2 regions of the Streptomyces sp. NPDC039462 genome follow, and region 1 is predicted to be linked to the other one. Evidence: riboswitches for the same ligand, from Rfam matches in the RefSeq annotation. Region 1 holds a riboswitch; the other holds the start of a gene.

Region 1 (3,367 bases):
TCGAGGAGCTGCTCCAGGCGCGCGATGTCGCCGTAGGAGTCGGCGCGCGCCATCGGCGGCACCAGGTGGTCGATGAGCGTGGCGTGCACGCGGCGCTTGGCCTGGGTGCCCTCGCCCGGGTCGTTGACCAGGAAGGGGTAGATCAGCGGCAGGTCGCCGAGCGCGGCGTCGGGGCCGCAGGCGGCGGACAGGCCCGCGTTCTTGCCGGGCAGCCACTCCAGGTTGCCGTGCTTGCCGAGGTGGATCATCGCGTCGGCGCCGAAGCCGCCGTCGGCCGCGGGCGCCGCGATCCAGCGGTACGCCGCCAGGTAGTGGTGCGACGGCGGCAGGTCCGGGTCGTGGTAGATCGCGATGGGGTTCTCGCCGAAGCCGCGCGGCGGCTGGATGAGGATGAGGAGGTTGCCGCGGCGCAGGGCGGCGAGCACGATGTCGCCCTCCGGGTCGCCGCCGTTGCCGACCCGTGAGCGGTCCAGGAACATCTCGCCGGGCGGCGGCCCCCAGTGCTGCTCGACCGAGTCCCGCAGCTCCTGCGGCAGCGTCGCGTACCACCGCTTGTAGTCGGCGGCCGGGATGCGCACCGGGTTGGCGGCGAGCTGCTCCTCGGTGAGCCACTCCTGGTCGTGGCCGCCCGCGTCGATGAGCGCGCGGATCAGCTCGTCGCCGTCACCGGAGACGAGGCCCGGGATGTCGGCCTCGGGGCCGAAGTCGTAGCCCTCGGCGATGAGCCTGCGCAGGAGCGCGACGGCGGACGCGGGGGTGTCGAGGCCGACCGCGTTGCCGATGCGGGAGTGCTTGGTGGGGTACGCGGAGAGCACCAGCGCGAGGCGCTTGTCGGCGGCCGGGATGCGCTTCAGGCGCGCGTGCCGTACGGCGATGCCGGCGACCCGGGCCGCCCGCTCGGCGTCGGCCACGTACGCGGGAAGGCCGTCCTCGTCGATCTCCTTGAAGGAGAAGGGGACCGTGATGAGGCGTCCGTCGAACTCGGGCACCGCGATCTGGCTCGCGGCGTCCAGCGGCGAGACGCCCTCGTCGTTCTCCTCCCAGGCCGAACGCGACCCGGTCAGGCAGAGCGCCTGGAGGATCGGCACGTCGAGGCCGGTCAGCGCGCCCGCGTCCCACGACTCGTCGTCACCGCCCGCCGACGCCTCGGCGGGCCTGGTGCCGCCCGCCGCGAGGACGGTCGTCACGATGGCGTCGGCGGCGCGCAGCTCGTCGATCAGCTCGGGCTCGGGGGCGCGCAGCGAAGCCACGTACAGCGGCATCGCGCGGGCGCCCGCGTCCTCGAGCGCGCCGCACAGCGCGTCCACGAAGGCGGTGTTGCCGCTCATGTGGTGGGCGCGGTAGTAGAGCACGGCGACCGTGGGGCCCTCGACGTCGGCGCGGGCGGTGCGCTCCAGCGGGCCCCAGGAGGGGGCGGCGGCGGGCGGCTCGAAGCCGTGGCCGGTGAGCAGCACGGTGTCGGAGAGGAAGCGGGCCAGCTGCTCCAGGTTGGCGGGGCCGCCGTGCGCGAGGTAGGCGTGCGCCTCGGCGGCGATGCCGATCGGCACGGTCGACGACGCCATCAGCTGGGCGTCGGGCGCCTGTTCACCGGTGAGCACGACGACCGGAAGGCCGGTGGCGATGAGCTGGTCGAGGCCATCCTGCCAGGCGCGGACGCCGCCGAGGAGGCGTACGACGACGAGGTCGACGCCGTCCAGCAGCGCGGGCAGCGCGTCGAGGTCCAGACGGGACGGGTTGGCGAACCGGTAGTCGACCGGGCCTCCCGCCGCGCGGGCGCTGAGCAGGTCGGTGTCGGAGGTCGACAACAGCAGAAGCATGCGGGCGCAGGCCTTCCTCGGGGTGTCCGCGCCCCGGGTGGTCGTATGGACGGCAGGAGTTCCTGGCTCACCCCACGCGGGTGGGGCTCACAGTGGCGGGACCGCGCCGGATTCGCACCGGGCTTCCTCCCTGGGGTCCTGGTGGACCCACGCCGTCGCTGGCGTCGGCGGACCTGGAGGCCCGCCGCCTGCATAGTAAGTCCTGCCCGCCGCCGATGGGGCGGCCACCTGCCAGGACGGTCCGTCTCGGGAGGCGACCGGCCGGATCCGCGTGGGTATGCTCGCCGCCATGCCGCCCACCCGAGCATCATCCCCAGACCAGGGCGAATCCCTCATACGTGACCGGGGTGACGCCTGCCCCGGAGCCCTCCGCCTGCACCTCGCGGACGACGGGCGCCTCGCCCGACTCCGGCTGCCCGGCGGGCTCCTGACGGGGCATCAGGCCTCCGTGCTGGCAGCCGCGGCGGAGCGTCTGGCGGACGGGAACCTCAGCGTCACCTCGCGCGGCAACATCGAGCTGCGCGGCCTCGGCGACGCGTGCGGCGGCGAACTCTCCCGGCTGCTCGCGGACGCCGGCCTGCTGCCCTCCGAGCGCCACGAGCGGGTGCGGAACGTGGTGGCGTCCCCGCTCGCGGGAACCGACGGACTCGGCCACGCCGACGTGCAGTTGTGGGCCCGTGAGCTGGACCGACTCCTGTGCGCGGAGGAGTGGACGACAGCGCTCTCCGGCCGCTTCCTGTTCGCCCTCGACGACGGCCGCGGGGATGCGGCCGGGCTCGGCGGCGATGTGACCTTGATCGCAGAATCCGGCGGGACTGCGGTCGTACGTCTCGGGGGCCACGCCTGCCGGGTCGCCGGGGCCGACGTCCCGCGCGCCGCCCTCGCCGCCGCCCGGGCCTTCCTCGACGCCGCGCGCGAGGCGGGCAACGGGGCCTGGCGGGTGCGTGAACTGCCCGACGGGACGACCGCGGACCTGGCGGGAGCACTGGCCCGGGTCGACGTCTCCGCCACTCCCGCCGACGTCCCGCTGCCGTCGCTCGCCGCGCCGCCCGCCCCGGGCGTCGTCGGCCGCGCGGTGGTGGTCCACGCCCCCCTCGGCCGCGTGAGCGCCGCCCAGTGGCGGGCCCTCCTGCCGCTCCCCGCCGACGAGCTGCGCGTCACGCCCTGGCGCGGCTTCGTGCTCCCTGGCTTCGCCGATGGGGCCGCGGCCCGCGCACGGCTGGCCGCGCTGGCCGCCGCCGGATACGTCACCGCATCCGACTCGCCCTGGCTGGGCGTCGGCGCCTGCACCGGCCGCCCGGGCTGCGCCAAGTCCCTCGCCGACGTCCGCGCCGACGCCGTGCCCGGCACCGGCGGACTCCCCGTCCACTGGTCCGGCTGCGAGCGGCGCTGCGGGCACCCGCACGGCGACTGGGTCGACGTCCTCGCGACCGGCGACGGCCGCTACGAGGTCACGCGGCACACCGGCGGCTCGACCGAGGCCGTGACGGGCAGCACCCTGACCGAGACGGTCACCACGGCACGTAACACCACGAAAACGACGGCCACGA
Region 2 (3,367 bases), on a different contig from region 1:
GGCGAGGTCGGCGACGACCAGGAACACGGCGCCCATCAGCGCCACCACCGGGAGCAGCGCGCGGTGCGCGGCGCCGACCAGCATGCGGGCGGCGTGCGGCACCATGAGGCCGACGAAGCCGATGGCTCCGCTGTACGCGACGAGGACGCCGGTCAGGAGCGAGGCGAGGACGAAGACGCCGGCGCGGAAGCGGGCGGCGTGCAGGCCGAGGACGGTGGCGCCCTCCTCCCCGGCGAGGAGCAGGTCGAGGGGCCGGGCCATGGACACCAGGAGGGCCGTGCCGACGGCGAGGGTGGCGCAGGGCAGGGCGAGCATGTCCCAGCGGGCGCTGCCGAGGCCGCCCAGCGTCCAGTACAGGACTTCCTTGAGGTGGTCCGCGCTGTCGGCGGTGACGAGGATGAGGCTGGTCAGCGCGGTCAGGATGTACGAGACGGCGACGCCCGCGAGGATCAGGCGCCCGGTGGCGAAGCTGCCGCCGCCGCGGGCCAGGGCGTAGACGAGGACGAGGGAGAGCAGCGCGCCCGCGAAGGAGGCGGCCGGGATCGTGACGGTGGTGGACAGGGCCGCGCCGAGGCCGAAGACGCTGCCGAGCACGATCGCGCAGACCGCGCCGACGGAGGCGCCCGAGGAGACGCCGAGCAGGAACGGGTCGGCGAGGGGGTTGCGGACGAGGGCTTGCAGGACGGTGCCGATGACCGCGAGCCCGGCGCCCACGGTCGCTCCGAGCAGGACCCTGGGCAGGCGGACGTCCAGCACGATCGTGCGGAACGGGGAGGGTTCGGCGCGGCCCGTGAGGATGTCCAGGACGTCGGCGGCGGGGATGCGGACGGAGCCGAGGGCGAGACCGGCCACGAGCGCCACCGCGAGGGCCGCGCAGAGCGTCGTCACGACGGTGGCGTAGCGCAGGTGCTTCACAGCTGTGCCGCCAGCTTCCTCACCGCCTCGGGCGCTCGTACTCCCGTGACCATGTCGGAGAGCCGCAGGACCGCGAAGCGCTTGTTCTTGACGGCGGGGACGTCCTTGAGGACCGGGTCCTCCAGGAGGCGCTTCTTCTTCTGGGCGACCGTCGTGGCGCCGTAGTCGAGGATCAGGATGGTCTCGGGCCTGCGCTCGACGACCGATTCCCAGGACGCGTCGCTGAAGGACTTGTCGACGTGGGCGAAGATGTTGCGGCCGCCCGCCCGCTCGATGATGTCGTTGCCGATGCCGCGGCCGCCCGCGGTGAACGCCGTCTTGTCGCCGCTGTCGTAGACGAAGACGGAGAGCGGCTTCTTGTCCTTGGACTTCTCGGCGGTGGCGGCCAGTTCGCGCTGGGCGCCCTTCACCCACCGGTCGGCGCGGGCCCGCACCCCGAAGGTGGAGCCGACCTCGCGGACCTCGCGGTAGACGTCGTCCATGGAGACGGGCTTCTTGGCGCAGCCCTCTACGTTGAGGCGGCTCTCGATGCCGGACTTGGCGAGTGCCGAGCGGCTGCGGCCGTCGCCGGGGAGGAAGGCGCTGGCGTAACCGCCATAGACGAAGTCGGGGTTGGCGGAGAGCAGCTTCTCGTAGGAGGGGTACTCCTTGGCGAGCATCGGGAGCGACTTGTAGGCCTTCTCATACTTCGGGAGGACCTTGTCGTCGAGGTAGGCGGTGCCGGCGATGTGGTCCTTCAGACCGAGTTCCAGCATCACTTCGGTGGTGTGCTGGTTCATGGTGACCGCGCGCTTCGGAGGTGCGTCGTAAGTGGTCTTCACGCCGCAGTTGGTGACGGTGTACGGGAATCCGGCGGCCTTGGCGGCGGGCTTGCCGTCACCGCCGTCACCGCCCGGGCCCGAGGAGCACGCGGCGAGCGGGACGAGCAGGGCCGCGGCGGCCAGGGCACGTATCGGTCGGGACATGGCTGAACTGCCTCCTCCAGGGGATTTCCGCGTCCCCTGCGTCGTGTGGAGGAAGGCGGCAGGTCAGTTCCTGACTCCCCCGCCCCGGCCGGCGTGTGCCGGTGGGGCGGGGTCACAGTGGCGGGACCGTGCCGGGTTCGCACCGGCTTCCTGGGTCCTGCCGCCCTCGTGAGTAAAGCTCAGTATGCCTGTACGACCTTTACGTCTTCCTCGGTGACCTCGCCGTCGACGATCCGGTACGAGCGGAACTGGAAGGGGCCCGCGTCGTCGGTGTCCGCCGTGGAGACCAGGACGTAGTGGGCGCCGGGTTCGTTGGCGTACGTGATGTCGGTGCGCGAGGGGTAGGCCTCGGTCGCCGTGTGCGAGTGGTAGATGATCACCGGCTCCTCGTCGCGGTCGTCGAGCTCGCGGTAGAGCTTGAGCAGGTCGCCCGAGTCGAACTCGTAGAACGTGGGCGAGCGCGCGGCGTTGAGCATCGGGATGAACCGCTCGGGGCGGCCGGTGCCCGCCGGGCCCGCGACCACGCCGCACGCCTCGTCGGGGTGGTCCTGGCGCGCGTGCGCGACGATCTGGTCGTGGAGGGCCTGGGTGATGGTCAGCATGGCGCCAGGATAAGCAGAGGGGCCCGCGCGTACCGGAGTGTGGTACGCGCGGGCCCGAATGCTGGACAGCGGCCTTGGGGAGCCGGTCAGTCCTTGGAGAGGCGGTCGCCGGTGGAGGCACCCGCGGAGGCGTCCTCGGAGAGGCCGATCTTCCGCTTGTTGAACGCCGCGGCCTGCGGGTTGCGGCTCTTGAGGACCAGGTAGGAGACGCCGAGGATCGCGGCCCAGACCGGAGCGGCGTACAGCGAGATCCGCGCGTCCTTGTCGACGCCCATCATCACGATGACCATGCCGATGAAGAGCAGCGCGAACCAGCTGGTGTACGGGGCGCCCGGGGCCCGGAAGGTGGACTGCGGCAGCTCGCCGCGGTCGGCCTTGCGGCGGTAGCGGATCTGGCAGGCCAGGATCATGATCCAGGCCCACATGCCGGAGATGGTCGCGAAGGAGACGACGTAGTTGAACGCCTCGCCCGGCCACTGGTAGTTGATCCAGACGCCGACCAGCATGAACGCGGCGGAGGCCGTGGTGCCGATGAGCGGCAGGCCGTTCTTCGTCAGCTTGGTGAAGAACTTCGGGCCCTGGCCGTTCATCGCCAGGTCGCGCAGCATGCGGCCGGTGGAGTACATGCCGGAGTTGCAGGAGGAGAGCGCGGCGGTGAGGACCACGAAGTTCACGATCGCGGCGCCGACGCCGAGGCCCATCTTCTCGAAGGCCGCGACGAACGGCGAGACGCCGGGCTGGAAGTGCGTCCACGGCACGACCGACAGGATCATGATGAGCGCGCCGACGTAGAAGACGGCGATGCGCCACGGCACGGTGTTGATGGCCTTGGGCAGGACGGTCTTCGGGTCCTTGGACTCGCCCGCGGTGACGCCGACGAGCTCG

Evidence for each region. Region 1 has a riboswitch for cobalamin ahead of cobN (cobaltochelatase subunit CobN). Riboswitches for the same ligand answer to the same signal wherever they lie in the genome.
Region 2: another riboswitch for cobalamin. It lies ahead of ACZ7LU_RS36505 (ABC transporter substrate-binding protein); the one in region 1 lies ahead of cobN (cobaltochelatase subunit CobN).

Annotation. Positions count from the first base shown of each region.
Region 1 is NZ_JBVKAO010000001.1:262,853-266,219, forward strand. Features, by position in the region: gene cobN (cobaltochelatase subunit CobN) at 1-1,817, opposite strand, end outside; cobalamin riboswitch at 1,859-1,982, opposite strand; gene ACZ7LU_RS01035 (hypothetical protein) at 2,125-2,256, opposite strand; gene ACZ7LU_RS01040 (cobalamin biosynthesis protein CobG) at 2,266-3,367, shown strand, end outside.
Region 2 is NZ_JBVKAO010000009.1:244,450-247,816, forward strand. Features, by position in the region: gene ACZ7LU_RS36500 (FecCD family ABC transporter permease) at 1-915, opposite strand, end outside; gene ACZ7LU_RS36505 (ABC transporter substrate-binding protein) at 912-1,880, opposite strand; cobalamin riboswitch at 1,925-2,056, opposite strand; gene ACZ7LU_RS36510 (M67 family metallopeptidase) at 2,060-2,482, opposite strand; gene ACZ7LU_RS36515 (amino acid permease) at 2,569-3,367, opposite strand, start outside.